Thermococcus kodakarensis KOD1: one gene and its partner. The main gene of each other region encodes a partner of the protein of the gene in region 2 in a complex. Links are inferred from orthologs where the notes say so. Each region holds a gene or a part of one and is shown on either strand. Other genes may lie near its edges.

Region 1 (14,951 bases), 660 kb from region 2 along the record:
GAGAGTTGAGGAGGAAGCGTAGGGTCTTCTCGGTGCCCTTCCTGCTGTCGAAAAAGACGAGGGTCTTTATCCTCTTACTCACGAGCCTCTCGATTACGGCCCTTAGGAGCTGTTTATCGCCAAGGTTCTTCGGCTCAAAGAGAACGAGATACCTCCGCGGGAACGGATTGGTTGCATGGGTTATTGGCTCAAACTCCGTTCTAAAGAGCTTCTCCGCGAACTCCTTTGGGTTCCTCAGCGTGGCGGAGAGGGCTATTATCTGCGGCTTCACTCCAAGGCGCTTGAGCCTGAAGGACAGACGCCTGAAGAGCCACGCGGCATTGCTCCCAAAGACCCCGCGGTAGACGTGGAGCTCATCGACGACGAGGTATCGAAGGTTCCTGAGGAGCCACTCGTACTCTCTCCATCTTCGTAGGATGTTGTAGTGGAGCATGTCCGGGGTAGTGAAGACCACCCTCGGCCTCTCGCGGAGGAGCCTTCTTCTCTCTTCCCAAGGGACGTCCCCCGTTAGAATCTTCGCAGGTACGAGCTTTCCAGTTATGCGGTAGAATGAAAGGTTCGCCCTCTGGAACTTCTCGAGCTGGTTGTTTATGAGCGCCCGCGTGGGGTAAACGAGGAGGTAGGTCTTCCGCGGATCTAGGAGGTAGGAGTCGAAGATAGCCAGGCGGAAGATTTCGCTCTTCCCGCTGGCCGTTGGCGTTGTAACGACGATATTTTTTCCAGCGTAGAGCTTTTCCAGGGCCTCAACCTGGTGACGGTAGAGAGAAAAGCCCAGCTCCTCAACGAGGGCGTTTATTTCTGGGTTTTTGAACGCGAATTCTCCAAACTCACCTTCTCTCGGAGGAAAAACGTGGACTCTCGCGATCTCTGACTTCAGGGGTTTGAGGACTTCAAAGAGGGACATGGGTTAGAATTGGAACCGCGGTTAAAAAATAAAGCGGTCGGGAAGTCACCCCTCAAAGAGCCACAGGACGGCATCTGGGAACCTCTTGCCCCAGTAGTACTCGTTGTGCTGGGCGCCCTCGTCTATCACGACCTTGAGGTTCACTCCTTCAACATAGCCCTTCTCCTTCAGGATGCTCACCATCTCCTCGTTGCTCCTGGAGAACGCTCCTGGATCGCTCCCCTCCATAGTGCCCCAGTCGATGTAGATTTTCTCGGGCCCTTTCTCTGCGTTCCTGACGAAGTCGTATATCTCAGGATTGAACCAGAACGCCGAGCTCATGGCTCCAACGTAGCGGAAGACCTCCGGATATGCAAAGCCTGCATAGACTGCCATCAGCCCGCCGAGGGAAGAGCCCATTATTCCCGTTTCGTTGGGAACTGTGCGGTAGTGGGAGTCTATGTAGGGCTTTAGCGTCTCGACTATGAAGCGCACCATGGCGTCGCCCTCGCCGCCCCTTCCGTACTCCTCGTTCACCCAGGGGGCATACTCGTCTATCCTTTTGTCCCCACCGTTGTCGATTCCAACCACTATTATCGAGAATCCCCTCTCGGTGTAGAGCTTTTCAAGGGCCTCGTCAACACCCCACTCGCCCGCGAAGGAAGTTGCGCTGTCGAAGAGGTTCTGCCCGTCGAACATGTAGAGGACTGGATAGCTCCTGTTGGTAGTCCCGTAGTCCGGGGGCAGGTAGATCCATATCCTCCTCGTCCGGTTGAGCTGGGGGATGACCATCTTGAAGGTCGTTACGTTGCCCGTTATCGTGTGTTCGCCCACTCCGACCTCCTCGACGTAGTCGCGCCAGTGGTAAACGGTGAACTCGTAAGTCCCGCTATCTTTGAATACAAACTGCCTGTTGGGGATTTCCTCCCCGTTTGGGCCTTTTTCAACGGTCTCCCACGAGCCACGGGTGAACTTAAACTCGATGACCTTTCCGTAGGGGAACGTCAGGTTTATTGCCCACCTGCCGTCGGGGAGCTTCGTGAGCCTGTAGTTTTCGTCTCCTGGGTTCCAGCCGTTGAAGTCGCCCGCTATGTAAACTGCATCGTCTTCGGGGGTGTAACCTGGAACCGAGACGATGAAGGTAACTGTTATCTCCCTGGATTCTGTTTTTGTTGATGTGCCCCTGGGTGTGGTAGATGTTTCGGAAGAGGAAGAACTGGTAGTTTGAGATTGTGTTGAGGATGTTTGACTGGTTTGGTCACCCTGAGTTATGTCAGATCCAGCCCCTTTTTCGGCGGAAGAGGTTGGTGGGCCCTGAGAGCCTGTTTGTGCTGTACTTGAGTTCTGGCCTACGCATCCGGCTGAAGCTACCATGAGCAGAAAAATCAGAAGGAAGCCTGCAACTTTCATGCTCATTTGATCACCTGAAAGGGTTGCCTGCGTAGGTTTTATCTTTTTCCACTGCTCCCCTCTAACGGCGGTTCGGGAAGTTTTGAGGCAGTGTAAAAACAGAGCGTCAATAAAACTAAACTCGACAATTACGCAATATTTTTATACATCAAAGTACAAATTTGTTGTGACGACTTTTTCAGGTGTCTGCCAATGGTAGTGAAGAGGGAAATGACCCGGAAGTTTTTGGAGGATGCTTTCGCAGGCGAAAGCATGGCCCACATGAGGTACCTTATCTTCGCCGAGCAGGCCGAGAGGGAAGGACTTCACAACATAGCCAAGCTCTTCAGGGCTATAGCTCATGCCGAGTTCGTCCACGCTAAGAACCACTTCATAGCCCTCGGCAAGCTTGGGAAGACTCCCGAGAACCTGCAGATGGGAATAGAGGGCGAGACCTTCGAGGTAGAGGAGATGTATCCTGTTTACAAGAACTCCGCCGAGTTCCAGGAGGAGAAGGACGCGGTGAGGACGACCCACTACGCCCTTGAGGCTGAGAAGATACACGCAGAGCTCTACAAGAAGGCCAAGGAGAAGGCCGAGAAGGGAGAGGACATCGAGATAAAGAGGGTCTACATCTGCCCGGTCTGCGGCTACACGGCCGTTGATGAGGCCCCCGAGTACTGCCCCGTCTGCGGCGCCCCGAGGGACAAGTTCGTGGTGTTCGAGTGAATCTTTCGATTTTCCTTTTCACAGGTTTGAGACGCAAACCTTATAAGGTATGACTAATAACATTAAAGCGGTGAAAGAAAATGGCGAAGTGGAAGTGCATAGTCTGTGGATACATCTACGATGAGGATGAGGGCGACCCCGACAGCGGGATAGCCCCGGGAACCAAGTTCGAAGACCTTCCGGATGACTGGGTCTGCCCGCTCTGTGGCGCTCCCAAGGATATGTTTGAGAAGATTGAGTGAGGTGATGGAAGATGCTTAGCCAGACCATAAAGAGTGGAGACTGGAAGGGTGAGAAGCACGTCCCCGTTATAGAGTACGAGAAGGAGGGCGACCTCGTCAAGGTCGAGGTCTCTGTTGGAAAGGAGATACCGCACCCGAACACCCCCGAGCACCACATAGCTTGGATACAGCTCTGGTTCCACCCGGAGGATGGAGCCTTCCCGATACTCGTCGGTAAGGTTGAGTTCAGCAACCACACCGACCCGCTCACCGAGCCGAGGGCGGTATTCTTCTTCAGGACACAGAAGAAGGGCAAGCTCTACGCGCTCAGCTACTGCAACATCCACGGCCTCTGGGAGAACGAGGTCACACTTGAGTGATCTTTTCCGTTTTTATCTTTATCCATGTCTTGGAATCTGGAAGGTTACGTTCTCACCTTCAAAGGATACAACGACAGTACTGGCATTTTTCGGTGCCAAAAACGTCTTCTTTATCGAAACAACACCGTGAGTGTAAAACAGGTTTTCTAGTACTCCCTTTATCTCCTGAATCTGATAATCTGGGGAATATATTTCTCGTCCATCAACGTAGATTTTAACGTTGCATGGATGTCTTGAATCCACGAGAAGAAGGCTTCCGTCTGGTCTAGGTTTGTATTTCACGTCTCCACACGTTCTAGGGACATACACAAGCTCAAGTTCTATGCCATGGTCATAAAAGTTTCCATAGAGTGCAACTTTTTGATCTTTCTTTATGATCTCAAAGTCGTAATCGGGCTTGATGAAATAATAGAGCGTTCCTCCAAGCACCAGCGTGACGAGGGCTATTCCTGCTATTTTTTTCAGTGAGACAAAGGGTAAACCCTCGGTTCTAGTGCCTACCAGGGGAACTTTCCAGAGGCTGAAGAACTCAACGAGCTTCCCTATGTTGTATAGGGGGATTCCGATAAGTAGGGGGAGCAGAAGAGCGCCGATGAGAGCCAAGTTACCCGCAAGGTTGAAATTGAGTTCCCCAGTTTCTTCGGCAAAAAGGCCCATTCTGATCCGATAGAGAACGGCGGAGGCTACTATGAAGGGGTAAAGCACCAAGAGTGATAAGACGAGAGTTTTGAACCCCAAGACCGGCGAGAGTTCCATACGATACACCAGCATATTGAGCACCAAGGCACCTGCGGCTATCAAAGCAGTCTCCCCCACGAAGAGTAGCAATGGTCTTGAGTCAACATCAATGCTCCAGAAGTACAGCCCAGCGGCGTACAGGAGCCCTCCAACGATAAAAATCGGGAGGCCTATTACCCCAAAAAGACCGCTTATCATTGTTATAACAGTCCCGATAAGCATGAACTCCTTTCCGTTTAATAGAACTGTTCGACCCTCGCCCACTTCAACACCCATGGCATATTTTAACGCCAAGTATTTAAGCTTTTTTTAAATTTATGTCGAAAACTACAGAGCTATCAAATGAAAAAGCTTAGTTCTTTAAGAGAATTGACCAGAACTGCCCAGGAAGGCTTATAACTGTTCAAACAAAATCCCACTTAGGTGGGAGGAAAATGAAAGTTTACATGCCCGACCGTGAGTGGCCCGAACACTACAGGGCCGTTCTGGAGGAGCTTGCAAAGATAACTGACCCAATAACCGGGGGAGACATCCTCGACTCGGGTGTCGTCGCCGGCTTGGAGGTCACGGAAGATACTCTCAAGGTCTGGCTCAACTTCGAGAGCCACGCCGAGTACAATATAACAGGCGAGAGCGCCATAGCGTATTCTAAGATAATCGGCGACATAATGGAGCGCTTTGCCCTAGTCAAGTTTGAGAACGTCTACGTCTATGACCTCAAGAACAACCCCGTTGGGGTCTTCGAGAACAGGGGAAGGTACAGGGCCGAAGACCTTGAGGGCGATTGAATAAGCTCCTTAGAGTTTTCAAAGGCTTGGGTATAGTGTGCCATATACTATGAAGAAAAATGATGAAAACGGCCCTTACACCTCAAAAATTTCTGCGAACCCTAATGTACATCTCAGGACACATGCACACTTTAGGTAAAATTTATATCCCCCCCGTTCAAACAACCATCGAGGTGTTCCCAATGGCTGAAGGATATAGAGAGTACAGAGACAAGGTTCTTGGCTTTATTGAAGACCACGAGAACTGGAGGAAGCACACGATAAACCTCATCGCGAGCGAAAACGTGACTTCTCCGAGCGTTACCAGGGCCGTTGCCTCAGGTTTTATGCACAAGTACGCCGAGGGCTGGCCGAAGCAGAGGTACTATCAGGGCTGCAAGTACGTTGACGAGGTTGAGCTCATCGGTGTTGAGCTCTTCACCAAGCTCTTCGGAAGCGACTTCGCCGACCTGAGACCGATTTCTGGAACAAACGCCAACCAGGCGGTCTTCTTCGGGCTCACCCAGCCGGGCGACAAGGCGATAGTTCTTCACACCAGCCACGGCGGACACATAAGCCACATGCCCTTCGGTGCCGCCGGAATGAGGGGTCTTGAAGTCCACACCTGGCCCTTCGACAACGAGGAGTTCAACATCGATGTCGACAAGGCCGAGAAGCTCATCCGCGAGGTCGAACCCAAGATAGTCGTCTTCGGCGGTTCGCTCTTCCCGTTCCCGCACCCTGTCAAGGAGCTCGCTCCGGTCGCCAAAGAGGTTGGCGCCTACGTCATGTACGACGGTGCCCACGTCCTCGGTCTCATAGCTGGAAAGCAGTTCCAGGACCCGCTCCGCGAGGGAGCCGACATAATCACGGCCTCAACTCACAAGACCTTCCCTGGGCCGCAGGGCGGTGTCATCATTTACAAGCGCTTCGGCGAGACGGAAGAGATAGCCAAGCTCCAGTGGGCCATCTTCCCGGGTGTCCTCAGCAACCACCACCTCCACCACATGGCGGGTAAGGTAATCACCGCCGCCGAGATGCTCGAGTACGGTGAGAAGTACGCGGCCCAGATAGTCAAGAACGCCAAGGCCCTTGCCGAAGCCCTGGCGGAGGAAGGCTTCAAGGTCATCGGCGAGGACAAGGGCTACACCGAGAGCCACCAGGTCATCGTTGACGTTTCAGACCTCCACCCTGCAGCTGGAGGATGGGCGGCCCCGCTGCTTGAAGAGGCCGGCATAATCCTCAACAAGAACCTCCTCCCGTGGGACCCGCTTGAGAAGGTCAACGAGCCGAGCGGCCTTAGGATTGGAGTCCAGGAGATGACCAGGGTTGGAATGATGGAGGATGAGATGAAGGAGATAGCAAGGTTCATCAGGCGCGTCCTCATAGACAAGGAAGACCCTGCCAAGGTCAGGAGAGACGTCTACGGCTTCCGCGCCGAGTACCAGAAGGTTTACTACTCCTTCGACCACGGGCTCCCGCTCAGGCTCAGGGAGTAAATTGGAACTTTTCCACATTTTTATTTCTAATTTCAATCGTATCCAGGTGGAAAGCCTTCTTGCTGGATTTTTTTGAAGAAAACGTTATAAACAACCTTTTCTAGCCCTTTCCAGCGGTACCACACCTTCATTAGCCACGCGCCCCCGGTACCGCTAACTTCCCCCGAAACGGGATAAAATAAGGGGCTCAAATCCAGTGGTTCAAATTACCAAACGTTTCGAAACTCCTTGAAGTGAACGAAAGGATTATTATTCTGGAAGTTCAAAAACCTCTGGTGAAATCAATGAGGAAGGCGCTTGTGATAGGGATAGCAGTTGTTGTTTTGGTTGTAGCAGGATACGGAGCCCTCAGCTGGGATGGGAAAGAGGCCAGCGGTTCGCCGCAGGACAGCCACGCGAAGTTCGTCAAAATGGAGCTTGACAAGTCCACCTACAGTCCTTCCGATACCATGATTATCAGGCTTATCAACGAGGGCGAGACAAAGGCAACTACCAGCTACCACTTCAGGCTCTACCGAGAAGAAAACGGAGAGTGGGAGGAAGTTCCCGTTAACCTCATGTTCATAGAGATCGCCGTTTCGATAGAACCTGGAAAGAGCTGGGAGCAGAAGGTCAATCTCGCGGATCTGAAGCTTTCCCCGGGACACTACAAGATCGTCAAGAAAGTCATTCTAACTTCACAGGGGACTGAAAACGCTGCCAGCTACGAGGTCAGTGCGGAGTTCGAGGTAAAGGGATGAGTCCGATGAAGTGGCCCCTAGTGTTCATCGTTGTTTTTCTTCTCCTTTCCGGCGTTTTTTACGTGGAACTTTGCAAAAACCGCGAGATAACCGAGAACAATGCAGCCTGTACGGCCGGGACTGCCGTTATGGACCTCGAAAAGGAGGCATACAAAGTTTGAGACAACCTTACCCTGACCATAACCAACACGGGGAGCGAGACGATAATAGTGGGCGCACCTTACAGATTATACCTGCTGGAAAACGGAAGCTGGAAAGAGATAGAAACTGGTTTCACGTTCACAAGTATCGGGTGGCAGATACCGCCGGGCGGCAACTGGACGCAAACCGTGCCCTTGGTCATACGCGTCCCTGACGGAGCCTTCGGAAAGCTCAAACCACTTCCGCCATGTAGATACAAAATAGAGAAAACAGTTCTCATTGATCGAGACAAATGTGAAAGCAGGAGTAACGAAATAACTCTATCGGCCGAGTTTGAGATTGTCAGGTGATCCCAATGAGGGGGAAGACAGGGGCGGCCTGCACCCTCATAATACTCCTTGTCTGGGGCCTTACCGGACCTCACTTCTACGTGGGGCTTGACAAGAGTGGCTATCATCCCGGAGAAGAGCCAGTTTTAAGGACATGCAACATTGGGTTGACGCCAATCTCATTCGGAGAGGGCTACCATCTCTACCGCTTAGAAAACGGAACGTTGGCCCCGGTTAGAACTGGCCTTATCTTTCCTGCGGTACTCCACTGGCTCATGCCCTTTCAGTCCTGGGAGCAGAAAGTCAGTTTGAAGTATCTGCTGGAAAATGAATCCGTCGGAGGGGCCCCTTCACTCCGGGACCTGCCACCGGGAAGATACAGGATTGTTAAGGAGATCTGCGGCTGGCCAAGGGGCTGTGTAAACGCCAGCTTGGAGTTTGATCTGCTGTCATAATCGGAGCAAAACTTTTTATCCTCTTTCAACATACCGAACCCTCGGCTAAAGGGGTGGTGAGAGATGAAGTTCTGTCCGAAATGCGGGAACCTGATGCTCCCAGACAGGAAGAGGAAGGTCTGGGTCTGCCGCTCATGTGGCTATGAAGAGCCCTTCGACGAGGAGAAAGACAGAGAGAAAACGAAGATCACCAAGAAAGTCGAGCACAAGCCGGACGAGGAGATCATAGTGGTGGAGCAGGACCTCAAGACCCTGCCCACGACAAAGGTCACATGCCCCAAGTGCGGCAACGACACAGCTTACTGGTGGGAAATGCAGACGAGGGCTGGAGACGAGCCGAGCACGATCTTCTACAAGTGTACCAAGTGCGGCTATACCTGGAGGGCCTACGAGTGAACGAGGTCGAGCTTGAAACCCTGAGAAAGCTCGCCCAGAAGGCCCTCAAGGAGCTTGAGGAGGCCTACCTCCGCTTACCCGACACGGACAATGGAAAGACTTATTTATTCCGTGGAAAAGAAAGGGTTAGGCTCATGCTTCAGATATTAGAGTCAGCTAAAAAGGAGGGATAAAAATGCCGTTCGAAGTTGTTTTTGACGGGGCCAAGGAGTTTGCAGACCTGATAGCGACCGCAAGCAACCTCATCGACGAGGCCGCCTTTAAGTTCACTGAGGAAGGCATAAGCATGCGCGCAATGGACCCGAGCAGGGTCGTTCTCATTGACCTCAACCTGCCCGAAAGCATCTTCTCCAAGTACGAGGTCGAAGAGCCCGAGACAATCGGCATCAACATGGACCAGTTCAAGAAAATCCTCAAGCGCGGCAAGGCGAAAGACACCCTCATACTCAGGAAGGGCGACGAGAACTTCCTTGAGATAACTTTTGAGGGAACCGCCAAGAGGACATTCAGGCTCCCTCTGATAGATGTGGAAGAGCTTGAGCTGGAGCTTCCCGAGCTCCCGTTCACGGCTAAGGTAGTCCTCCTCGGTGAGGTTCTCAAGGAGGGCATAAAGGACGCTTCCCTCGTCAGCGACGCCATCAAGTTCATAGCAAAGGAGAACGAGTTCACAATGAAGGCCGAGGGCGAGACCAACGAGGTCGAGATAAGGCTTACCCTTGAGGACGAGGGCCTTCTCGACCTTGAAGTCGAGGAAGAGACCAAGAGTGCCTACGGCATAAGATACCTCAGCGACATGGTCAAGGGCATCGGGAAGGCCGACGAAGTTATCCTCCGCTTCGGCAACGAGATGCCGCTCCAGATGGAGTACATGATCAGAGACGAGGGCAGACTGACCTTCCTGCTCGCTCCGCGCGTTGAGGAGTGACCTCCCTCAACTCTTTTTTGAGGTGGGAACGTGGATATAGTGAAGCTCAGGGAACTCCTGGAGGCAGAGCTCTCAAGTACGGATTTAAACGAACTTGACGAAGACTTCTACGTTGAGTTCGACAGCCTGATAAAGGCCCTAAAGCTAAGCGCAGAGAGCTCCAGGGAACGCGGAGAAGACGTCGAGGAAAGGCTTTACCTCGCCCAGCTCAAGATAGCGGAGTCCCTCATGAAGGAGATCATCAAGCTCAGACTCCATAAGATAGTTGATCTCGCAGTCGAGGGTAAAATCGCGGAGATGACAGCCGAGGAAAAGAGGCTCTTCAACGTCATAAGAGCATTTATCGAGAGGGAAGAGCTCCCGGAAATTTCAGAGGAAGTCCAACCGCAGGAAGAGAGCGAAGCCGAGGCAGAGTACAGGTCCAAGGAGGTTCCAAAGGAAGCTTACATTATCCAGATAGACCTCCCAGCCGTTCTTGGCCCGGACATGAAAGAGTATGGGCCGTTTATGGCCGGAGATATGGCCATTATCCCCACCGTTATTGGGCGAGCCCTCGTTGAGAGAGAGGCCGCACGAAGAGTAAGGATATTCCTCTAAAGTAAGTCCTTTTAAGTTGCTCCAGTTTTTATTCTCTAAAGCAATCCTCCAAATGAATGGATGTTGAGGTCTATCAATGGCCACATTTTTTGAAATTATGCCCACAATCTAGGTAGAACTGACCAATTATGACAATCTAAGAATCCAGATTTAGACGTTTATAAAACAGATGTTCACGTTGATTTGTCTTTCCGTCAAATTTGTTCCCGAAACCAAACCGAAAGCTTTATATATTCGAACCAACCAGGTTTATAGTGAAGACGACACACAAAAAGAAAGAGGTGATGTAAGATGGTCGTCATAGGAGAAAAGTTCCCAGAGGTTGAGGTCAAGACCACCCACGGCGTGATAAAGCTCCCGGACTACTTCGCCGAGCAGGGCAAGTGGTTCGTGCTGTTCAGCCACCCGGCTGACTTCACCCCGGTCTGTACGACCGAGTTCTACGCCATGCAGAAGAGGGTTGACCAGTTCAGGGAGCTCGGCGTCGAGCCCATCGGACTCAGCGTTGACCAGGTCTTCAGCCACATCAAGTGGATGGAGTGGATCAAGGAGAACCTCGGCGAGGAGATAACCTTCCCGGTCATAGCCGACGACCGCGGTGAGCTCGCCGACAAGCTCGGCATGATACCCAGCGGCGCCACCATAACCGCTAGGGCTGTCTTCATCGTCGACGACAAGGGCATCATAAGGGCCATCGTCTACTACCCGGCCGAGGTCGGCAGGGACTGGGACGAGATCCTCAGGCTCGTCAAGGCCCTCAAGGTCAGCGACGAGAAGGGAGTCGCCCTTCCGCACAAGTGGCCGAACAACGAGCTCATCGGCGATAAGGCCATCGTCCCGCCTGCCAGCACCGTCGACGAGGTCAAGCAGCGCGAAGAGGCCAAGGCCAAGGGCGAGATCGAGTGCTACGACTGGTGGTTCTGCTACAAGAAGCTCGAGTGAGCTTCTTTCCCTTATTCTTCTCTGAACTTCTCGAATATCAGCTCATCCACGAACCCGTAGCCAGGTATGTGGGAGTGCTTCTTCATCCTGCCCACAAGCTCGAAGCCGTTCTTTTCCAGGACGCGGATTGATGCTGTATTTGGCTCATAGACCCGGGCGTAGACCTTTCTGAGATTCAGCCATTCAAAGGCGTATTTTAGGGCCAGTCCAACCGCCTCGGTGGCGTAGCCCCTGTTCCAGTACTCCTTCGCTATGAAGTATCCCAGCTCGGCGTGACCGTCTTTGTGGTTTATCCTGTGCAGGCCTACAAAGCCAACCGGGCTTTTGGACGAGTTTTCTAAAACAGTAAAGACCCTGTTTTCGCGCTTTCCTCTCCGCATAGCCTCGTACCACTCAAGCTCGTCCTCAAAAAAGAACAGCCCATCCGGATCGCTTAAAAACCTCCTCACATCGCGGTCGTTGTACCAGAGCCAGGCCCTCCTCACATCGTCTTTGGTTGGGACAGCCAGCGAGACCAGTTTTCCCTTTACCACCACGGGACGCATCGACCACACCTTAAATTTATTAAGGTGTTATGGGTATTTAAAAACGATGGAAAGGGAGAGGCTCATAAAGACCGTTGAAGCGATACTTAGAGGCGCAGGGTACCGCGTTGCCAGGTTAGACCTTAAAGGGTCGTGCTTTGACCTAGTGGCGAGCAGGCTCTTTCTCCTGCTTTTTATAAAGGCTACCGTGAACATCGACACGATAACAGAAGAGCAGGCGGAGGACTTAAAGCGCCTCGCCAAGTTCTTCAAGGCTTCTCCGCTTATTGTTGGGCTAAGGAGCAAGAGCGGCGAGCTTGAAGAGGGTGTGGTGTACGAGCGCTTTGGAATTTATGCCCTCCGCCCCGAGACCCTCTACGATGCTCTCCTGAACAACGAACTGCCCGCTGTTTTCGCGGAGCGCGGTGGTCTGTACGTCAGGATAAACGGAGAGCTGTTGAGAGAACTCAGGGAAAAGCACGGCTATTCTGTAAATGAACTGGCACAGCTGCTCGGCGTGTCTAGAAAGAGCCTGCTCAACTACGAGCGCGGCGAACAGGCAGTTTCGCTTGATGTTGCCATCCAGCTTGAAGAGATATTTGATGAGGCCCTCGCGGAGCCGATAGACATCCTGAGGGCCAAAGTTGAAGCCGACCTCAACGTTAAGCCTGAAACGCCGCTCGAGCGCGAGGTCTTTGAGAGGCTCAAGAAACTCGGCCTGGGCCTTGTGAAGGTGAAGAAAGCGCCCTTCAACGCGATTTCAACTGAAGACGACATACGCCTTCTCACGGGTATAGATGAAAGGAAGACACGCTCCACCATAAAACGCGCCGAGATGGTGGCGGAGGTCGGCAGAATAGTTAACAGCGGGGGCGTTTTCATACTGGAGAAGACTAAGGCTGAAGTCGTTTCAGAAGTTCCGCTCATCCCCAAGGAGAGCCTTGAGGAAGTTAAAGACGCAGATGAGCTTATAGAACTCATCGACAAGCTGAAGAAGGAGATAAAGGAAAAGCTCTTCAGCTGAAGATAACCCTTCTCCAGACTTCCCTCAGTCTGTCCACGTACTTCTCGGGCGAAGCTATCATGACCGCCCACCTGGGAGTCTGCCTCCTCTTGAGTGCATTCGCCAGAGGCGTTACCTTCGTCAGGGGCTGAATTTCGCCGTTATCAAGGAGAACGTTTATCCCAGTTTCCTTGAGCCTCGGCTCGCTCAGCATGAGGTCTGCGATGCTGAACTCCAGGATAACCTCGCCCTCACTCGCTCCGACGGCATCCGCCAGGTTCCTTTCGATCTCCTGCCTCTTCTTGACGTTTCTGTAGGCGTTGAGAAGCTCCCGCTTCTCTTCAGTGCTAAGTTCCTCGGCCGTTATCAAAACGGCCGCCTTGTAGAGCTTTCTGTGGAGAACACGTTTTGTGAGCTCCGCAGGGAGGCCCTCAAGGTCTTCAAGTTCCACCAGAACCCTGCAGTCTGTCATCCGCCAGAAGTCCCATAAATGCCCCTCGTCGAGGGCGAACTCAAGGGCCCTCGTAAGCATTCCTTCCGCTATCTTAACCGTGTGGTGGAAGTAGACCCTTGAGTACATGAGCGCCCTGGCAACCATCATTCCCTCAACTGCCTCGATGCCTTTCTCGTCAACAACGAGCTGACCATCGTGAATCTTCATAACCTTGAGGAGTCTTTCCAGGTCTATTATACCGTGGGCGACGCCGGTGTAGTGGGCATCCCTTACCAGGTAGTCGAGCTGGTCAACATCGACGCCCCCGTGGAGCATCTGGCCGAGATAGGGCTTCTCAGAGCGGCCGAGAATTATGTCGGCGACGGCCTTTGGGTCTATCCCGTGTTTCTCAAGTATTTCGGGTATTCTCCCCCCATCTTCGTCGCCCGTTATGTTGATGTTGCCGAGGATTATGTCCTGACCGAGGCGCATGTGGTCGCGCTCCTTCACGTAGTGCTTGTAGATGCCCTCAAAGGTGTGGCTGAGCGGCCCGTGGCCGATGTCGTGGAGGAGCGCACCCACCTGAAGTAGTTCAGACTCCTCTTTTGGAAGACCAACTTCCTCAGAAAGGCGTTTGGCCAGGTGCCAGGCTCCGAGCGAGTGTTCAAAGCGCGAGTGATTGGCACCGGGATAAACGAGGTACGCAAGCCCGAGTTGCTTTATCTGCCTTAACCTCTGGAACTCTGGTGTTTTTACGAGGTCGAGGATGACTCCAGAGACCTTCATGCTACCATGAATACCGTCGTGGATGATTTTATAGCCGTCGTGTCCGTCACTCATTTTCATCACCGGCCGAAAATCTGTGAAACTCCTTAAATAATTTTTCGGCAATATGACGAAAAATATCCCGCTGATGGAAGCGATTGCAGACCATCAATTTATAAACCTGTCAGTGGAGAATAAAATGCCCCTGCGCGAGGACCCCGGGGAGAATGAACCGGGGGGCGATGCGGGGGCAACAGCCCGGCCTCAGCGAGGTCCCCGCGGGAGGGCCTTCCGCGTCCCGGAGCACGATGACCGCGGGAAACCCAGGCCGGGCACAGTTCTGGCCCGCCAGGGTTAGCCCGCCCAAGGGTGGCGTACGCCTTCGATGAGGGCGGGAGTTACCGGCGGGCCATATTCTCAATGAATTCTGGGTCATGGCGTAGAGAGTTACACTCTTTCCAGATTTTAAAGACCATCAGCAATAGTATGCAAATTATGAATAAAAAAGGTTATTAATGCTGAAGGCTAGGTATGAATATGAACCCAGAGAAAAAATCAAAAGAGATCGTATTAACTGAAGTCCCCTGGCTTGCCGAAGATTACCAAAGCTATCTAAGGAGAATACTTGAGGAAAAGGAAAGAGAACGGAAAGAAGTTATTAGGTGTTTAAAGGAATTAACAGCAAGTGCGCGGAAGATCCTGCCCAAGGAGCTCGTGGATATTATCCCTTTTTCTAGTGAGTGTATAAACGAATGAAAAATAGAGCTCAGTACAACACAACCTCCACCTCTTCTCCCTCCAGGTAACCCTCGCTGTCCTCTGGAATCGTTATGTATCCGTTGCTCTCCACAAGCGAGCTTATTATGCCACTGCCCTTCTTCTTTATCGGTCTTGCCGTACCGTTTTCGTACCAGACCTTGACGAACTCGTAGCGGCCGAGCTGGCTCGGAACCCTTTCGGTAAGCCTTGCCCTGACCCGGGTTTCGTAGTTTCTTGCCCCCACAAGCTTCGCAAGCGCGTGCTTGACGTAGAGGTGGAACTGAGTGAAGACCGCAACCGGATAGCCGCTCATTACAAAGACTCTCTCCCCGTATC
Region 2 (15,048 bases):
TGGAAGCGGTCACGTGCCGATAGCCACCACCAGGCCAGAACTCATGCCCGCCTGTGTGGCAGTTTTCGTCCACCCTGAGGACGAGCGCTACAAGCATGTTGTCGGCAAGAAAGTGAAGCTCCCGATATTCGAGAGGGAAGTTCCCGTTCTGGCCGACGAGGACGTTGACCCGAGCTTTGGAACTGGTGCTGTCTACAACTGTACCTACGGCGACGAGCAGGACGTCGTCTGGCAGAAGCGCTACAACCTTCCGGTCATCATAGCTATCAACGAGGACGGAACGATGAACGAGAACGCCGGGCCCTATGCAGGGCTTAAGACAGAGGAAGCCAGGAAGAAGATAGCCGAAGACCTTGAAAAGATGGGTCTCCTCTACAAGAAGGAGAAGATAAGGCACAGGGTCCTCCGCCACACCGAGAGGAGCTCCTGTATGGCTCCCATCGAGCTCCTGCCGAAGAAGCAGTGGTTCATCAAGGTGAAAGATTTCACGGATGAAATCGTCAAGGTTGCCGAGCAGATAAACTGGTACCCACCGGACATGTTCCTCCGCCTGAAGGACTGGGCGGAGTCAATGGACTGGGACTGGGTCATCAGCAGGCAGAGGGTCTTTGGAACGCCGATACCATTCTGGGTCTGCGATAACGGCGAGATAATCCTGCCGAACGAGGAAGATCTGCCAGTTGACCCGCGCTTTGAGAAGCCCCCGAGGAAGTGCTCCGACGGGAGCGAGCCAAAGCCTGTAACTGACGTCCTCGACTGCTGGGTCGACTCGAGCATAACCCCGCTCATAATCACCAAGTGGCACGAGGCCATTAAGGGCGACGAAGAGGGTAAGAAGTGGTTCGAGCACAACTTCCCAACGGCTCTGAGGCCGCAGGGAACGGACATCATAAGAACGTGGGCGTTCTACACAATATTCAGAACGTGGGTTCTCACCGGCGAGAAGCCCTGGCACGACATCCTCATCAACGGTATGGTCGCCGGACCGGACGGAAGGAAGATGAGCAAGAGCTATGGCAACGTGGTTGCCCCGGACGAGGTCATTCCAAAGTACGGCGCTGACGCTCTAAGGCTCTGGACGGCTTTAGCGCCGCCCGGAGAGGACCACCCGTTCAAATGGGAGACCGTTGACTACAACTACCGCTTCCTCCAGAAGGTCTGGAACATCTATCGCTTCGCCGAGAGGCACCTTGAGAACTTTGACCCGGCGAGCGCCCCAGAAGAGCTCGAACCGCTCGACCGCTGGATACTCAGCAGGCTCCACAGGCTTATCAAGTTCGCGACCGAGGAGATGGAGAAGTACCGCTTCAACCTCCTCACCAGGGAGCTGATAACCTTCGTCTGGCACGAGGTCGCGGATGACTACATTGAGATGATCAAGTACAGGCTCTACGGCGACGACGAGGAGAGCAAGCTGAAGGCGAAGGCTGCCCTCTACGAGCTGCTCTACAACGTGATGCTCCTGCTGGCCCCGTTCGTGCCGCACATCACGGAGGAGCTCTACCAGAACCTCTTCCGCGAGAGGATTGGAGCCAAGAGCGTCCACCTACTCGAGTGGCCGAAGTACAGCGAGGCCAGGATTGACGAGGAGGCTGAAAAGCTCGGAGAGCTCGCTCGCGAGATCGTCGGCGCCATGAGACGCTACAAGAACAGCCACGGCCTCTCGCTCAACGCCAAGCTCAAGCACGTGGCAATCTACACCACCGATTCCTACGAGGTGCTCAAGACCATAGAGAAAGACATAGCTGGAACCATGAACATCGAGAAGCTTGAGATAATCAAGGGCGAGCCCGAGCTTGAAGAGAGGATAATCGAGATAAAGCCGAACTTCAAGACGGTAGGACCGCGCTATGGAAAGCTCGTGCCGAAGATCACCGCCTACCTCAAAGAGAACGCGGAAGAGGTGGCAAAGGCACTCAAGGAGAGCGGAAAGATCGAGTTCGAGGTCGATGGCCAGAAGGTAGAACTTACCAAGGACGACATCGTGCTCAGGAAGGCCGTCTTCAGCGAGGGAGAAGAGGTCGAGACGGCGGTCGTTGGAGACGCTGTGATACTCTTCTTCTGAGCTTGCCTTCTTTACATTTCCTTGTTACCCAGGGTCAACCTTTTTAAAGCCATTTCCAAAGAGGGTGGAAGGTGAGAGACTATGAAGAGACTACCTGGTAGCGTGAGAAGAGCCATCCGCGCGAGATACTATGACATAGAGCCGCGAGCGTGGATTGGGAAGAAAGGGTTAGCCGAGAGTGTCATCGAGGAGATAAACACCCAGCTTGAAAAGGATGGGATCCTGAAAGTTGAGATAAGGAAGGGCGCGCTCATCTCAACCGGAATGGACAGAAAAGCCATAGCAGAGAGGGTCGCGGAGCTCACCGACAGCGAGCTTATAGACGTCAGGGGCAAAAGGTTTATATTGTTCAAACCGAGGGAAGGCTGGGAAAGGTATTTAAGGCGCCTTGAAAGAAAGGCGTCCGCTGAGAGGCGGGAGGAGAAACCCGTCCAGAAAGTCAGGCTCGATATCGCTAACTTCAGAAAGAAGTTTAAGAAGGGGAGGGATTGAAAGATGGCGACTGTCTATGACGTTCCCGGTGACCTGCTCGTCGAGAGGGTTGCCAAGGCTCTGAAGGAGGTTCCCGAGATAAAGCCGCCCGAGTGGGCCCCGTTCGTCAAGACCGGAAGGCACAAGGAGAGACTTCCCGAGCAGGAGGACTGGTGGTACTACCGCGTTGCCAGCGTCTTCAGGAAGGTCTACATTGATGGCCCGGTCGGAATCGAGAGGCTCAGGACTTGGTACGGCGGCAGGAAGAACCGCGGCCACGCTCCGGAGCACTTCTACAAGGCCGGCGGAAGCATCATCAGGAAGGCACTCCAGCAGCTTGAGGCCGCTGGCTTCGTCCAGAAGGTTCCGGGCGAGGGAAGAATCGTTACCCCGAAGGGCCAGAGCTTCCTCGACAAGATCGCCACAGAGCTCAAGAAGGAGCTTGAGGAGCAGATTCCCGAGCTCAAGAAGTACTGAGCTCTCTTCTCATATGTTTTTTGAGAGTCCAAGTACTGAATTTGGATAGCTCATGCTCATCTAGTTTCCAACCTCCAGAGAATTATGCCAACCAGAATCACAGCTACCACCGCTAGAACCGATATCTTAGGGATGTTCTCTCTCATTCCCGTGTTTAGATCTGAGCAAAGCGGGAGGCCGAGCACGCTAAGGGGTTCATAATACGGTGGGACGATGTAGGCATCTCTCCAGGTGATAAGGAGAAACGTGTTGTTACCCACGACAACGGCTTCGGTTTTATCCGCAAGGGCGTAGCTAATGGGTATCCTTCTGCCGTTGTTTATGATGAATGCAGTATTATTCTCGTGATCAATTTGAAGGGTTCCAGTTTCGTTATTCGGGATGTATTCGCCATTCACGGGAATATATCTAGGGGGGATCAGGTTCTTTCCCAGCTCCCTCTCATCCGTCGTGTTGAAGATTTTGAAGCCCTCATCGGTCAGCTCGTAGGCAGTGAAGCCCTCGGTAGTGGTCCCGTTCTGTCGTATCTCCCACAAGAAGGCAACAAGGGGGTGGTCGTTCTTTCTGTAAACTTGAACCCAAACGTGATGGTACACGTTTTCATCTTCCTGGTAGTCCAGCCAGTAGTAGGTTTTCCTCGGGGTTTCAACGGTGTAGTTTCTCCAGGAGAGGGTTCCGTTTCCCAGGAGGACGTAGGAATCGTTGTATTCAGCGATGGGGAGACCATCTATATAGAGGGCTTCTCTGCACTTTCCGCTAACCCTGTACACAACTGGAAGGTTGTACATCCTGAACGAGACCACCCACTCGTTTTTCTCCCACGACCAGAAACCGTAGAGGGACTTCAGCGGTCTCGACGAGTACGCCAACTTTAGCACTTCCTTTGTGATGTCCCTCTTCGTGCCGTTTGCGATCAAGAAATACCTCGTGGGAGTGTATTCCGGAAGGAAAGAGAGCGGCTCGTACCTGATTCCATCCTCAACCGCAATATCGAAGGGCGCTTTAACCTCAGGAATGTGGAATCCCTCAGGGGTCTCGTTTTTAAGCTCGAAGTCTCCGTTGTGGTAGAGGTAGTAAACGGTAGTGTTCGGAAAGATCATATCTACGCGGGCCCACAGGCGGTTTTTGTTGTCCAGTCCGAGGTTGACCCACGCGTAGGGGGTAATGCCCGCGTTCTCGGGGGCTATCGTGTCCCTCGCCTCCCACGAGAGGCCCCACTCCCCGGTAACGTTCAGTGTTTTTGGGTCGAGCCTGAAAACGCTGTCGCTGGCTGAGTGAGGAACACTCCCATAGTTAACAACGAGAAAAATGCTCCCGTTGTAGAACAGAAAATCGCGGGCATAGCCGACGTAATTGGGGAGCACCGGCCTTAGGGTTATGGGAACACTTCCGTTGTACACCCCCATGTAGAGTTCGTCGTACGGGTAAGAGTAGATAAGGGTTAGGTTTCCGGCATTGGCAACCTCCAGAGTGTCCACAATGGATAAAAAGTCTCCATCTTCGTATGGCAGCTCCTCCGCTTCAAGCTTCCATGTTAGATCTTGGAATTCGCTCCCATTGTACGCAAAAAGCCCGTCGTTCTCAACAAGCAACTGGTGACAGCTTTCACACCAGGCTGTACTGTAGGCACTCACGCAGGGCGATGAGAGTACAATCAAAACAGATATGAGAGCGAGTAATTTTCTATAGTGATTCATTTTAATCACCACATCAAGGGTTTATTACATTCTTGAGTTGTTATTCTCCCTTTAAGCTTTTCGTCCCAATACCTTTTTAACGGGACTTCCAATTTTAACCTGGAGGTGAGAACATGGCGGAGGACATAGAGGAGATCAGGAAGCGCAAGCTCATGGAGCTCCAGAAGAAGTACCTCGAACAGCAGAAGGCCCAGGAAGAAGCCCTTAAGCGGGAGATGGAGCTGGAAGCGCAGCTGGAGGCAATAATGAGAAAAATCCTCACACCCGAAGCAAGGGAGAGGCTTGGAAGGGTCAAACTAGTCAAACCCGAACTGGCGAGACAGGTTGAGCTTCTCCTGGTTCAGCTCTACCAGGCGGGGCAGATAAGGGAGAGAATAGACGACGCAAAGCTGAAGAGGATTCTGGCCGAGATAGACGCCAGAACGAGGAGAGACTTTAAGATCAAGTGGTAAAGGGATCGCATATGGACGCTTCCCTGATCATCAAAATCCTCGACGAAAAGGGAGAGGTAAGTCTGGACACATGGAAGGTCGTCTCCATAAAGGAGAACGACGATGGGACTGCCGATATACTCTACAAGAACAAGCACGTCGGCAGTGATGGTGATCCCGTCTTCCTGTGGATCTATGCCAACATAGTTGAGGAAGACGACGATGTTCGCGTTCTTGAGAGGATAACCTTCAAGAAGGAGGATATCCTCTGGTTGGTTAGGTACGTCTTTCCGAAGGTTAAGGTTATAAGGGGTTTGCCCAACAGCCCGCCGGCCGGGGGTGTTTGAGTGAGCGGGAAGAGAGTCTGTCCCGTGTGCGGCTCAACGGAGTTCATATACGACCCCAGCAGGGGTGAAATAGTCTGTAAGGTTTGCGGTTACGTTATCGAGGAGAACGTGGTCGATGAGGGCCCCGAGTGGAGGGCCTTTGATCCGGGCCAGAGAGAGAAGAGGGCGCGCGTCGGTGCTCCCGAGAGCATACTGCTCCACGACAAGGGACTTTCCACCGACATTGGAATAGACAGGTCGCTAACTGGCTTAATGCGCGAGAAGATGTACAGGCTGAGGAAGTGGCAGTCCCGTCTCAGGGTCAGCGACGCCGCTGAGAGAAACCTCGCCTTCGCCCTCAGCGAACTTGATAGGCTCGCGAGCAATCTAAGCCTCCCGAAGCACGTCGAGGAAGAGGCCGCAAGGCTCTACCGTGAAGCAGTGAGGAAAGGACTCATAAGGGGACGCTCCATAGAAGCCGTCATAGCCGCCTGTGTTTACGCCGCCTGCAGGCTTCTGAAGGTCCCGAGAACCCTTGATGAGATTGCCGACGTCTCTCGCGTTGATAAGAAGGAGATTGGAAGGAGCTTCCGCTTCATAGCGAGGCACCTGAACCTCACTCCAAAGAAGCTCTTCGTCAAGCCCACGGATTACGTGAACAAGTTCGCCGATGAGCTGGGTCTCAGCGAGAAGGTCAGGAGGAGGGCCATAGAGATCCTCGAAGAGGCCTACCAGAGAGGCCTCACTAGCGGAAAGAGTCCAGCAGGATTGGTGGCAGCCGCCCTCTATATCGCGAGCCTCATGGAAGGGGAGAAGAGGACCCAGAGGGAAGTGGCGGAGGTTGCCAGGGTCACCGAGGTTACCGTGAGGAACAGGTATAAAGAGCTGGTAGAAAAGCTGAACCTCAAGGTTCCGATAGCCTGACTATCGACCGAACCAGCTCTCTAGGGTTCTCTGCTTTCCCGCTTTTACCGCTTTTTTCAGCCTTTCGAGGCCGTTCTTAACGCGCTCCTCGCTGAAGTCGTGCTCGTCGCAGAGGAACTTTAGGATCCCTTCCTCGTCCGGCTCGCGCCACTTAAGCTCGTAGTCGTCAGTAACAGGGGGATTTAGGAAGAACTCCTTTATGGCGTAGAGGTCAACGTCGCTCTCCTTCTGGTACTTGGCCAGCGGGTCTTTCGTTCTCTTAACGATTGTTAAGGCTTTCTTCGGCCCTATCCCCTTTATTCCGCCAGGGTTGTAGTCAGTCCCGACCAGAATGGCCAGCTCGATGAGCTTCTCCCTGTCTATCCCGAGCTCCTTAAGAACCTCTTCCAGAACCACCAGCTCCGGCTTGACCTCGACGTAAACGTTCTTTCCGGGAAGTTTTCTCCTCCCAGTTATCGTGAGGTTCCTTACGAGCCTCGGCGCACCGAAGAGGAGTGAGTCGTAGTCCTGGCTTGCAGAGGCATAGACAGCTTTTTTGGCGGCCATGTAAGCCGCTTGAGCTTCTCCCTCACTCGGGGCCTGAACGACTGGAATACCCATGAGCTCAAGGAGCTTTTTGGCGTCGTTTATCAGCTCCTCGTTCACCCTCGTGGCGCGCATCGCGTACTTCTTGGCCTCCTCAAGGTCACCCTTCTCAAGGGCCTCGTACCACTTCTCCTCTGCTTCTTCCCTTGCCTCACGCCTCTTTTCAAGCTCCCTCTTCTTGAAATCCGGTGGCTTGCCGTCGAAGACGTAGGCCGGCTTTATACCAGCTTCCATCAGGTTGATGGTTCTGTAGAAGAAGCCGCTGAGGTGAGAAGTGATCCTGCCCTGTGAGTCCATTAGTGGAGTTCCATCGCGCTGCCTTATGGTTGAGAGGAACTGGTACATGGCGTTGAAGGCGTCTATGGCAACCTTCTTGCCGTAGAGACTTTCCAGCTCGATTTCCTTTCTCGGTATCAGCTCACCTATCTGGACTCCCATTCTCACCACCGGAAAAGATGAGAAAAAGAAGTATTTAGGCTTTGCCTCAGCCTGCCAGTTGTACAGTATCTCCAAAGTGTAGAGAGTCACCCAAACAGCGTGACCTCAACCTCTTCCCCAGCTTCGAGGATTTCAACGGTCTCTGGAACTTCTATGAATCCATCAGCATCCACAAAGCTTGTCACCGCGCCGCTGCCCTTCAAAATGGGCACTGCTTTCTCCCCTTCAATCCTGACCGGAAGGAACTGTCTCCTTCCCTTGACGGAAAATACCTTGTGGGCGAGCCTCTTCTTGACCTTTCTGACTTCAGAACTCCTTCCAATCAGCTTTCTCAGGAGCGGTGCCACGAGGAGCGTGAAGTTTGTCAGACAGCTCGTTGGGTAGCCTGGAAGCCCGAAGATCGGCTTGCCGTTGATTTCCCCAATGATAGTTGGCTTTCCGGGCTGTATTGCTATCCCGTGGATGTAAACCCTGCCAAGCTCCTCAATTATTGAGCTCGTAAGATCCCTTATTCCCCCGCTTGCCCCACCGCTGAGGAGGACGACATCACAGCACTCAAGTCCCTCGAGTATCAGGCTCTTCAAGCTCTCGCGGTCGTCCCTTGCTATGCCGAGGAAGAGCGCCTCCCCTCCAAGCTCCCTGACGGCATCGGTTATGGCCCTTCCGTTGATGTCGTATATCTTGCCCGGTTTGAGCTCTTCTCCTGGTGGGATTATCTCATTTCCGGTGCTTATCACGGCAACTTTTGGTTTTTTAAACACCGGCACTTCGGAGATACCAACCGCCGAAAGGAGGGCAGTTTCCTTGAAGCCGAGCCTGGTTCCTTTCTTCAGCAGAAGCTTGCCCTTTGGAATGTCCGCCCCTGCCTTCATAACTCCGAGGCCAGGATAGGCAGGCTTGTAGATGATGACGGTGTCCCCATCCCTGTCAACGTCCTCGAACTGAATGACCGCATCGGCGCCCTCTGGAAGGGGTGCACCAGTGGATATATAGACTGCTTCCCCTTCCTTCAGCTGGATTGAAGGGGTATCTCCCGCGTTTATCTCACCCACGACCTTCAGCTTAACAGGTTCGCTCTCGCTCGCCATGAAGGTATCCTGAGCGCGAACTGCGTAGCCATCAACGGTGGCCCTGTCAAAGGGGGGAACGTCTATTGGGGACACAACGTCCTCTGCAAGAACCCGACCAAGGGCCTGTTCAAGCGAAACTTTCTCGACTTTCGGTTCAAGGTTAAAGGACTCGATGACCTTTACTGCCTCCTCGAGCGGAACAACCTTAAGGAACGCCATTTCCACCACCGAAGTTAATGGTTCCATCGCCTATAAATCGATTGCGTAAACGGAATGGCTTAACAGAACCGCTAAAAAACGACGGCATAAGTGGAAAGAGGTGAGATGATGAAGGTATACCACCTCTACTCGGGCGGCAAGGACTCCAGCTTGGCGGCGTGGATTTTAGCAAAGCTGGGCTATGAGGTCAGGCTTGTTACCGTAACTTTCGGAACGCTCGATAACTGGAAGTACGCGGAGGAAACGGCCAGAAGACTTGGCTTCGAGCATGAAATTCTCAAGCTCTCAGGGGAGATCCTTGAGCGGGCCGCCGAAATGGCAGTTGAAGACGGAAGACCCGGAAGGGCGATTCAGTTCATCCACGAAAAGGCTCTTGAGGCCCTGGCCTCGAAACCTGATGTTGAGAGGGTTAGTGACGGAACGAGAAGGGACGACAGAGTTCCATACCTCGACCTGCCAAAGGCACGTTCACTTGAGGATCGGTTCGGGGTGGCGTACATAAGGCCTCTCCTCGGCCTCGGCTACAGGACGATAAACGAGCTCGTTGGAAGGCTCTTTGAGGTCGAGATAAGGGAGAGCGAGGAGCTTGAGAAGAGCGACTACGAGGTCGAGCTTAGGCACCTCTTAAGGAAGAGAGGAATTGACCCGCTGTCAATATTCCCGAAAATGCACTATCAGTCCAGGGTTCTTGGATGGAAGGAAGAAAAGCTGACCTCCTCCCCATCGCGAACGGCCAGGGTTCCAAAGAACTGACCCCACTACCGGCGGAAAGGTATAACAGTTCCCCACCACTTGCCTACCTGTCTTCAGTAACAGCTAAGGAAAAGAATTGAATCAGAAAGAAAAAATTCACCTAAGAAGCTTGACGAACTCTCTCATCCAGGCGTACAGGTCCCCTGGGTGCCTTGAACTGACCCAGTTTCCGTCAACGACGACCTCCGCGTCAATCCACTCGGCGCCAGCGTTCTTCACGTCGTCCCTGATGGTTACCGTGCTCGTGCCCTTCCTTCCCTTCAACACGCCGGCGGAGATGAGTATCTGCGGCCCGTGGCAGATGCTTGCAACTGGCTTTCCGTCCTCGAACATCTTCTTCGTTATCGCGACGGCCTTTTCGTTCAGCCTGACGATCTCCGGTGCCCTTCCTCCAGGGAGAACCAGCGCGTCGAACTCGTCCGGATCAACCTCGTCAAAGGCAAGGTCAACGTTGACCGTGTAGCCGTGCTTGCCCGTTATCTTGCCCCTCTGGAAGCTGGCGACATAGACTTCATGGCCCTCTTCCTTGATCCTGTGGAGAGGATATATCAGCTCAAGGTCTTCAAAACCGTCAGCACTCAGAATCAAGACCTTCATCTCAATCACCCCCATAACATTCAGATAAAGATTGAAACTCGACATTTATAACCCTTGCTGGACAGAAATGACGAACACGTGTAAACATTAAAAAGAAAGTTCAGAGCGGCAGTTCGGTGGTCTCCTTGTGAACCTTGAGGACGACCATCGTGTGCGTTGCATCAACTCCTTCAATGCTTCCCATCTTGTCGAGGAACTCGTTGAGCTCTGAGCTGCTTCTAGTCCTGATTTTCACGATCATGTCGTAGTCGCCGGTGGTCTCATAGACCTCGCATATCTCGGGGTACTTCTTAAGCTGGTCAGCGACGTGGCCGTACATCCCAGCCTTGGCCTTTATGAGGATGAACGCGAGTATGCTGAAACCTAGAGCGTTTGGATCCAGGATGACCGTGAACTTCTTTATTATTCCCTTCTCCTTAAGCTTCTTTATGCGCTCGTATATCGTGGACTCGGCAAGTCCCACTTCCTTTGATATTTCTCGAAGGGGAGTTCGGCTGTTCTTCTGGAGAATCATGAGGATTTTCTTATCGACTTCGTCAAGACCTCCTCTAGCCATAAACATCACCACACGGGGAAAATTTTTCGGAAGAGCTTATAAATTTGCCGACTATAGGATACCATACGTTTATAAAAACCCGTTCGTCTTTGCGGAAGGGGGTGACAGGAATGCCAACGAACGTAACAGCGGAATACCTTGCCGCGGAAGAGGAGTACAGGAACGCCAAGACCATTCCAGAGAAGATCCGCGCCCTGGAAAAGATGTACGCAACAGTCCCGAAGCACAAGGGTACGGAAAAGCTTAGACTCCAGATCAAGAGGAAACTCGCGGAGCTCAGGAAGGAACTTGAAAAACAGAGGCAGATGCGCAAGGGCGGTGGCGGCCCCTCAATGGCAGTAAGGAAGGAAGGTGCAGCTCAGATCGTCCTAGCCGGTCTCCCAAACGTCGGTAAGAGCTCCCTGATGAGGGCGCTGACGAACGTGGATGCCGACGTTGCCGACTACGCTTTCACAACCGTCGAGCCGATTCCGGGAATGATGCACCACAAGGACGTTCAGATACAGCTGGTCGAAGTCCCTGGATTAGTGGAGGGTGCGGCACTAGGAAAGGGAATGGGCCCCCAGCTGTTGAGCGTTATCAGGAACGCCGATGCGATAGCCATCGTTGTTGACCTTTCCCAGGACCCGGTTAAACAGATGGAGATCCTCCTGAGGGAGTTTGAGAGGGCGGGCATCAAGGTGAACAAGAGGAAGCCAAAGGTGGAGATAAAGAGGACGGCCAGCGGCGGTATCGTCATCAACGGTCAGGAGAACATAAAGGGCGACATCCAGGAAGTCATGAAGATGCTCAGAGAGGAAAGGATACACTCTGCGGAGATAACCGTTAAGGAACCTGTGACCCTAGAGGAGTTTGCTGACGCGCTCGATGAAAGCCTCGTCTGGAGAAGGGCGATCATCATAGCGAACAAGGGCGACGCTCCTGGAAGCAAGGAGAACTACGAGAAGCTTGTCAAAGCCTACGGCGACCGCTTCAAGATAGTGCCGGTCTCGGCGAGGAGAAAGATTAACCTCGACAAGCTAAAGGACGAGCTTTATGAGCTGGCTGGGATTATCAGGGTTTTCACCAAGAGCCCCGGAGAAGAGCCCGCTTATCCGCCGGTGGCGCTCAAGAAGGGTTCAACGGTTATGGATCTAGCTGAAAGAATCCACAAGGACTTCGCCAAGAACTTCCGCTACGCGAGGGTCTGGGGCAAGAGCGTCAAGTTCCCCGGTCAGCGCGTTGGGGCCGACCACGTGCTCGAAGATGGAGACATAGTGGAAATACACGCAAGGTAGTGTTGTCCATTATTTTTAGATCTTCTCTGGATATTAGCCTACCTTTCCCAAACTCCCTTTGGAAGTGATTCTAGAGGAACCAAGAACTTGGCGAACCCAACGGAACTACCGTTCCGTGCGTTGAAGCAGAGCTTCAACGTCGCGCAGGAAGCTTTTAGAAAAAGCTTCACCAATGAAACTTTGCAAGCAAAGTTTCATCAAAGTGCGTGGTTCGTGTTTGACGGAGCATTTTGGGCGGATTTTCCTTTTGAACGCTGTTGGGAGTGGCGAATTCTATTTTTAATTTGCCCGATCTGTGTGAGTTTGCTTTTTAATTGACGCCCCACGGGCGTCAAGGTGTTAGAAACTCCTTTTAGAGGGCTGAAATTGGGAATTCACTAATGCTAGCTTGTGTATCTTGAAAATCCTTTTGAATCAGCCAATTGAAAGTAAACCCCTCATAAAACGAGCCTGTTTAAAAGAGCATATCAACTTTCCGCCATCCGTTAAGGACGCTTGAACGACAGTGAAAGCGGCGCTGAAGCTTTTAGAAAAAGCTTCACCAAAAGTTTGAATGTCTTCGTGATATTGGCTGAGAATTGGAATTCTCATGACAAATTTGCAGATGAATAGGGGTTTTCTTATTTTTAACGCCTTTCGGGCGTTATACTGCGAGCAAACCCCTTGAGGATTTCCAATTTATGGTGAGAATCACTGAAAAGCTGGGCACTCAAAAAGGACATTCCATCTTTGATGAAACTTTGCCCACAAGCTTTTGGAAAAAGCTTGACCAAAAGTTTGTAGCTCTTCTTCAAGGAGAGTTTTATTTTAGGATTTTAGACTGCAAGTGCTCATTTTTGAGTGAGAACCTTTTAGGAAGCTTCTTGAAGAGGGTGTTTTCTTTTCTTTGACGCCCTTTGGGCGTCGATTTTGAGTTAAACACGCACTAACAGGAGAGTTTAGAAGTTCTCTCTTTTGAACACAATTGCTCGACGAGAAAAATCACATGAAATTGGCATTCTGGAAAAGAGCTACGAGCCTTGATCAAACTTCGCCTGCGCGAAGTTTGTACTGGTGGGCCCGGGGGGCTTTGAACCCCCGACCACGCGGTTATGAGCCGCGCGCTCTGACCAGGCTGAGCTACGGGCCCACCTGATGGCGCCGCCGCCCGGATTCGAACCGGGGACCGCCGGATTAACAGTCCGGCGCTCTACCAACTAAGCTACGGCGGCTCGACCCAATGTAGGGAATGAGAGGTTGATTTATAAATTTTGCGGTTTTGAGAAAAGAAAAATTTATAACTACTCATTCAACTCTTATCCCGTGCCCCGGTAGCCTAGCCTGGCGGGGCGGCGGACTTGTAATCCGCAGGTCGCGGGTTCAAATCCCGCCCGGGGCTCCATCTTCAAACCTTATCGGTTCTCCGAACGCTCTATCTCCGGCGTCTCCGAGGCCCGGAAGTATGTATCCGTGATCGTTGAGCTCTCTATCTATTGCCGCCACGAACATTTCGACATCCGGGTGAGCTTCCTTTATCCGGGTTATTCCCTCTGGGGCTGCTAGAACGCCGACTACCACGTAGCGCTTGGCGTTACCGTACTTTTTAACCTCATCCAGGACTTTGATGAGCGTTGAGCCGGTTGCTATCATCGGGTCGGCTATTATGACGGTGTCTTCCGCCTTTATCCTGGGCACTTTGACGTACTTCATCTCAATCTCGAACTTTGGCGCCTTTCCACGGGATGCGGAGACTATTCCAACCCTGGCGTGCTCGAAAACTTTAATGAGGCCCTCCATTAATGGAATCGCAGCCCTAAGAACGGTGATTATCACGACGTTTCTGCGGTCCTTCACGATTATGCCCTCTGTTTCTTCCAGCGGCGTTCTGATGGGGACTTTTTCGGTCGCCATAGTCTTGGTTATTTCGTATGCCATGTAACGTCCAAGTTTGACGAGGCCCTTTCTGAACGCTATCGGGCCAGTGCTTTCGTCCCTCAACTCCGTGAGAATCTCCATTATGAAGGGGCTGTCCTCAAAAGAGTACACACCTTCCCAGCGCTCGTCCCTCTTCATGGACTTCACCGTTGGGAGTTGGGGCCTGGGTTTATTAGACTTCCGTTTGCCGATTTTTGGTAAGGAAGTGCTACTCTTTTGATTCCTCCTCGATAATGCGCCTCATCCACGTTCCCCTGCTGAACCATATGAATGCCACTATCGCCGCCAAAAAGTTGCTCATGCCCATTCCGAAGAACACGCCCTTTGGGCTCATCCCGAAGAGCTCCGCGAGCGGAACTCTAAGCCCGAAAACCGTCACAGCCGCGACGTAGCCGAAGACGTAGCTCAGGGGTATCCTGAAGCCCCAGAGGCGAAGCATGCTGAGAACCATACTCTTCTTGGTGTGTCCAGCTGAGCTAAAAGTCCTCGTAACAACGACGAAGATTCCATTAAAGAACGGAACGGAAATCAGGAAGTATTTGAGGACGTACTCGCTCTGGGCTATGACCTTAGGGTCGTCAAGGAAGACCTTGAATACTGGAACCCTGAAGAGTCCGATTATCAGGATCGCTGAAGAGGCTATGAGGAAGTTTATAACCATTGCCCTCTCGGCTATCCTCTTGGCCCTCTCGTACCTCTCCGCCCCAATGTTCTGGGCTATCATGGTTCCCATAGCCATGCTGACGCCCCTTGCTATGCTCGTGATGAAGTTCACGAGGCGGGTGGTTATTGTGTAGGCCGCGTAGGTCACATCTCCGTACCCGTAGATGATCCTCGTGAGGACGACAAAGCCGAAGCTGTTGGCTGACTGGCCGACGGCTGAGGGAAGGCCAACACGAAAAATCCTCGAGTAGAACTCCATATCCGGCCTGAGCGTTTCCCTCGTGAGGTGAAGGCCGGCCCTTCCGCTCGTTAAGAGACGAGCACCTATGAGGGCTCCGGTGGCGTTTGAGAGGACAGTTGCTATGGCCGCCCCAGCAACACCCCACTCGGGGAAGGGCCCAATTCCGAAGATCAGGAGAGGGTCGAGCAGGATGTTCATGGCAACTGTGAGCATGCTTATCTTCACGGGTGTTTTTGTATCGCCAGAGGCTCTCATAAGGGCGGAGAACGCCATGAACGTGAAGGAGAAGGGAACACCAGCGAAAACGACGGTGGCGTAGGCCTTGGCGTAGGGGTAGACGTTTG

What was found.
Region 1: the proteins of fen (region 2) and TK_RS02635 are in contact, whole or in part, in a crystal structure (PDB 1RXZ), measured with the Archaeoglobus fulgidus proteins. The link is inferred for Thermococcus kodakarensis KOD1 from one-to-one orthologs. Residues at the interface, in WP_010877775.1 of Archaeoglobus fulgidus: Lys326, Ser327, Thr328, Gln329, Ala330, Thr331, Leu332, Glu333, Arg334, Trp335, Phe336; in WP_010877842.1 of Archaeoglobus fulgidus: Asn43, Val44, Ala45, Met46, Pro120, Arg121, Pro123, Leu125, Gln151, Met192, Ser194, Asn218, Tyr219, Pro220, Ile237, Leu238, Ala239, Pro240, Arg241, Ile242, Glu243, Ser244.

What each region holds. Positions count from the first base shown.
Region 1 is NC_006624.1:448,003-462,953, forward strand. The notes cover bases 7,894-10,717. They hold TK_RS02635 (DNA polymerase sliding clamp), read left to right. Parts: upstream 7,894-8,842; coding sequence 8,843-9,592; downstream 9,593-10,717. Other genes in these bases: TK_RS02625 (immunoglobulin-like domain-containing protein), read left to right, coding at 7,894-8,271; TK_RS02630 (transcription factor S), read left to right, coding at 8,335-8,667; TK_RS12105 (hypothetical protein), read left to right, coding at 8,664-8,840; TK_RS02640 (hypothetical protein), read left to right, coding at 9,623-10,189; TK_RS02645 (peroxiredoxin), read left to right, coding at 10,481-10,717. Outside these bases: TK_RS02580 (DEAD/DEAH box helicase), read right to left, coding at 1-904; TK_RS02585 (alpha/beta hydrolase-fold protein), read right to left, coding at 950-2,299; TK_RS02590 (rubrerythrin family protein), read left to right, coding at 2,486-3,001; rd (rubredoxin), read left to right, coding at 3,082-3,243; TK_RS02600 (class II SORL domain-containing protein), read left to right, coding at 3,255-3,602; TK_RS02605 (hypothetical protein), read right to left, coding at 3,621-4,616; TK_RS02610 (iron-sulfur cluster assembly protein), read left to right, coding at 4,775-5,128; glyA (serine hydroxymethyltransferase), read left to right, coding at 5,311-6,606; TK_RS02620 (immunoglobulin-like domain-containing protein), read left to right, coding at 6,891-7,346; TK_RS12005 (hypothetical protein), read left to right, coding at 7,343-7,507; TK_RS11880 (immunoglobulin-like domain-containing protein), read left to right, coding at 7,556-7,837; more of TK_RS02625, read left to right, coding at 7,843-7,893; more of TK_RS02645, read left to right, coding at 10,718-11,131; TK_RS02650 (GNAT family N-acetyltransferase), read right to left, coding at 11,143-11,676; TK_RS02655 (transcriptional regulator), read left to right, coding at 11,723-12,679; TK_RS02660 (HD domain-containing protein), read right to left, coding at 12,672-13,931; and 2 more genes.
Region 2 is NC_006624.1:1,114,963-1,130,010, forward strand. Bases 5,404-8,324 are described here. They hold fen (flap endonuclease-1), read right to left. Parts: upstream 7,415-8,324; coding sequence 6,392-7,414; downstream 5,404-6,391. Other genes in these bases: TK_RS06325 (hypothetical protein), read left to right, coding at 5,404-5,488; TK_RS06330 (transcription initiation factor IIB), read left to right, coding at 5,489-6,391; glp (molybdenum cofactor synthesis domain-containing protein), read right to left, coding at 7,501-8,324. In the rest of the region: TK_RS06300 (valine--tRNA ligase), read left to right, coding at 1-2,065; TK_RS06305 (YhbY family RNA-binding protein), read left to right, coding at 2,147-2,557; TK_RS06310 (30S ribosomal protein S19e), read left to right, coding at 2,561-3,013; TK_RS06315 (hypothetical protein), read right to left, coding at 3,070-4,605; TK_RS06320 (DNA-binding protein), read left to right, coding at 4,824-5,162; more of TK_RS06325, read left to right, coding at 5,174-5,403; more of glp, read right to left, coding at 8,325-8,703; TK_RS06345 (DUF7411 family protein), read left to right, coding at 8,812-9,456; deglycase PfpI, read right to left, coding at 9,553-10,053; TK_RS06355 (Lrp/AsnC family transcriptional regulator), read right to left, coding at 10,154-10,609; TK_RS06360 (OBG GTPase family GTP-binding protein), read left to right, coding at 10,720-11,886; upp (uracil phosphoribosyltransferase), read right to left, coding at 13,246-13,938; TK_RS06390 (MATE family efflux transporter), read right to left, coding at 14,009-15,048. UniProt on the Methanocaldococcus jannaschii protein: Structure-specific nuclease with 5'-flap endonuclease and 5'-3' exonuclease activities involved in DNA replication and repair.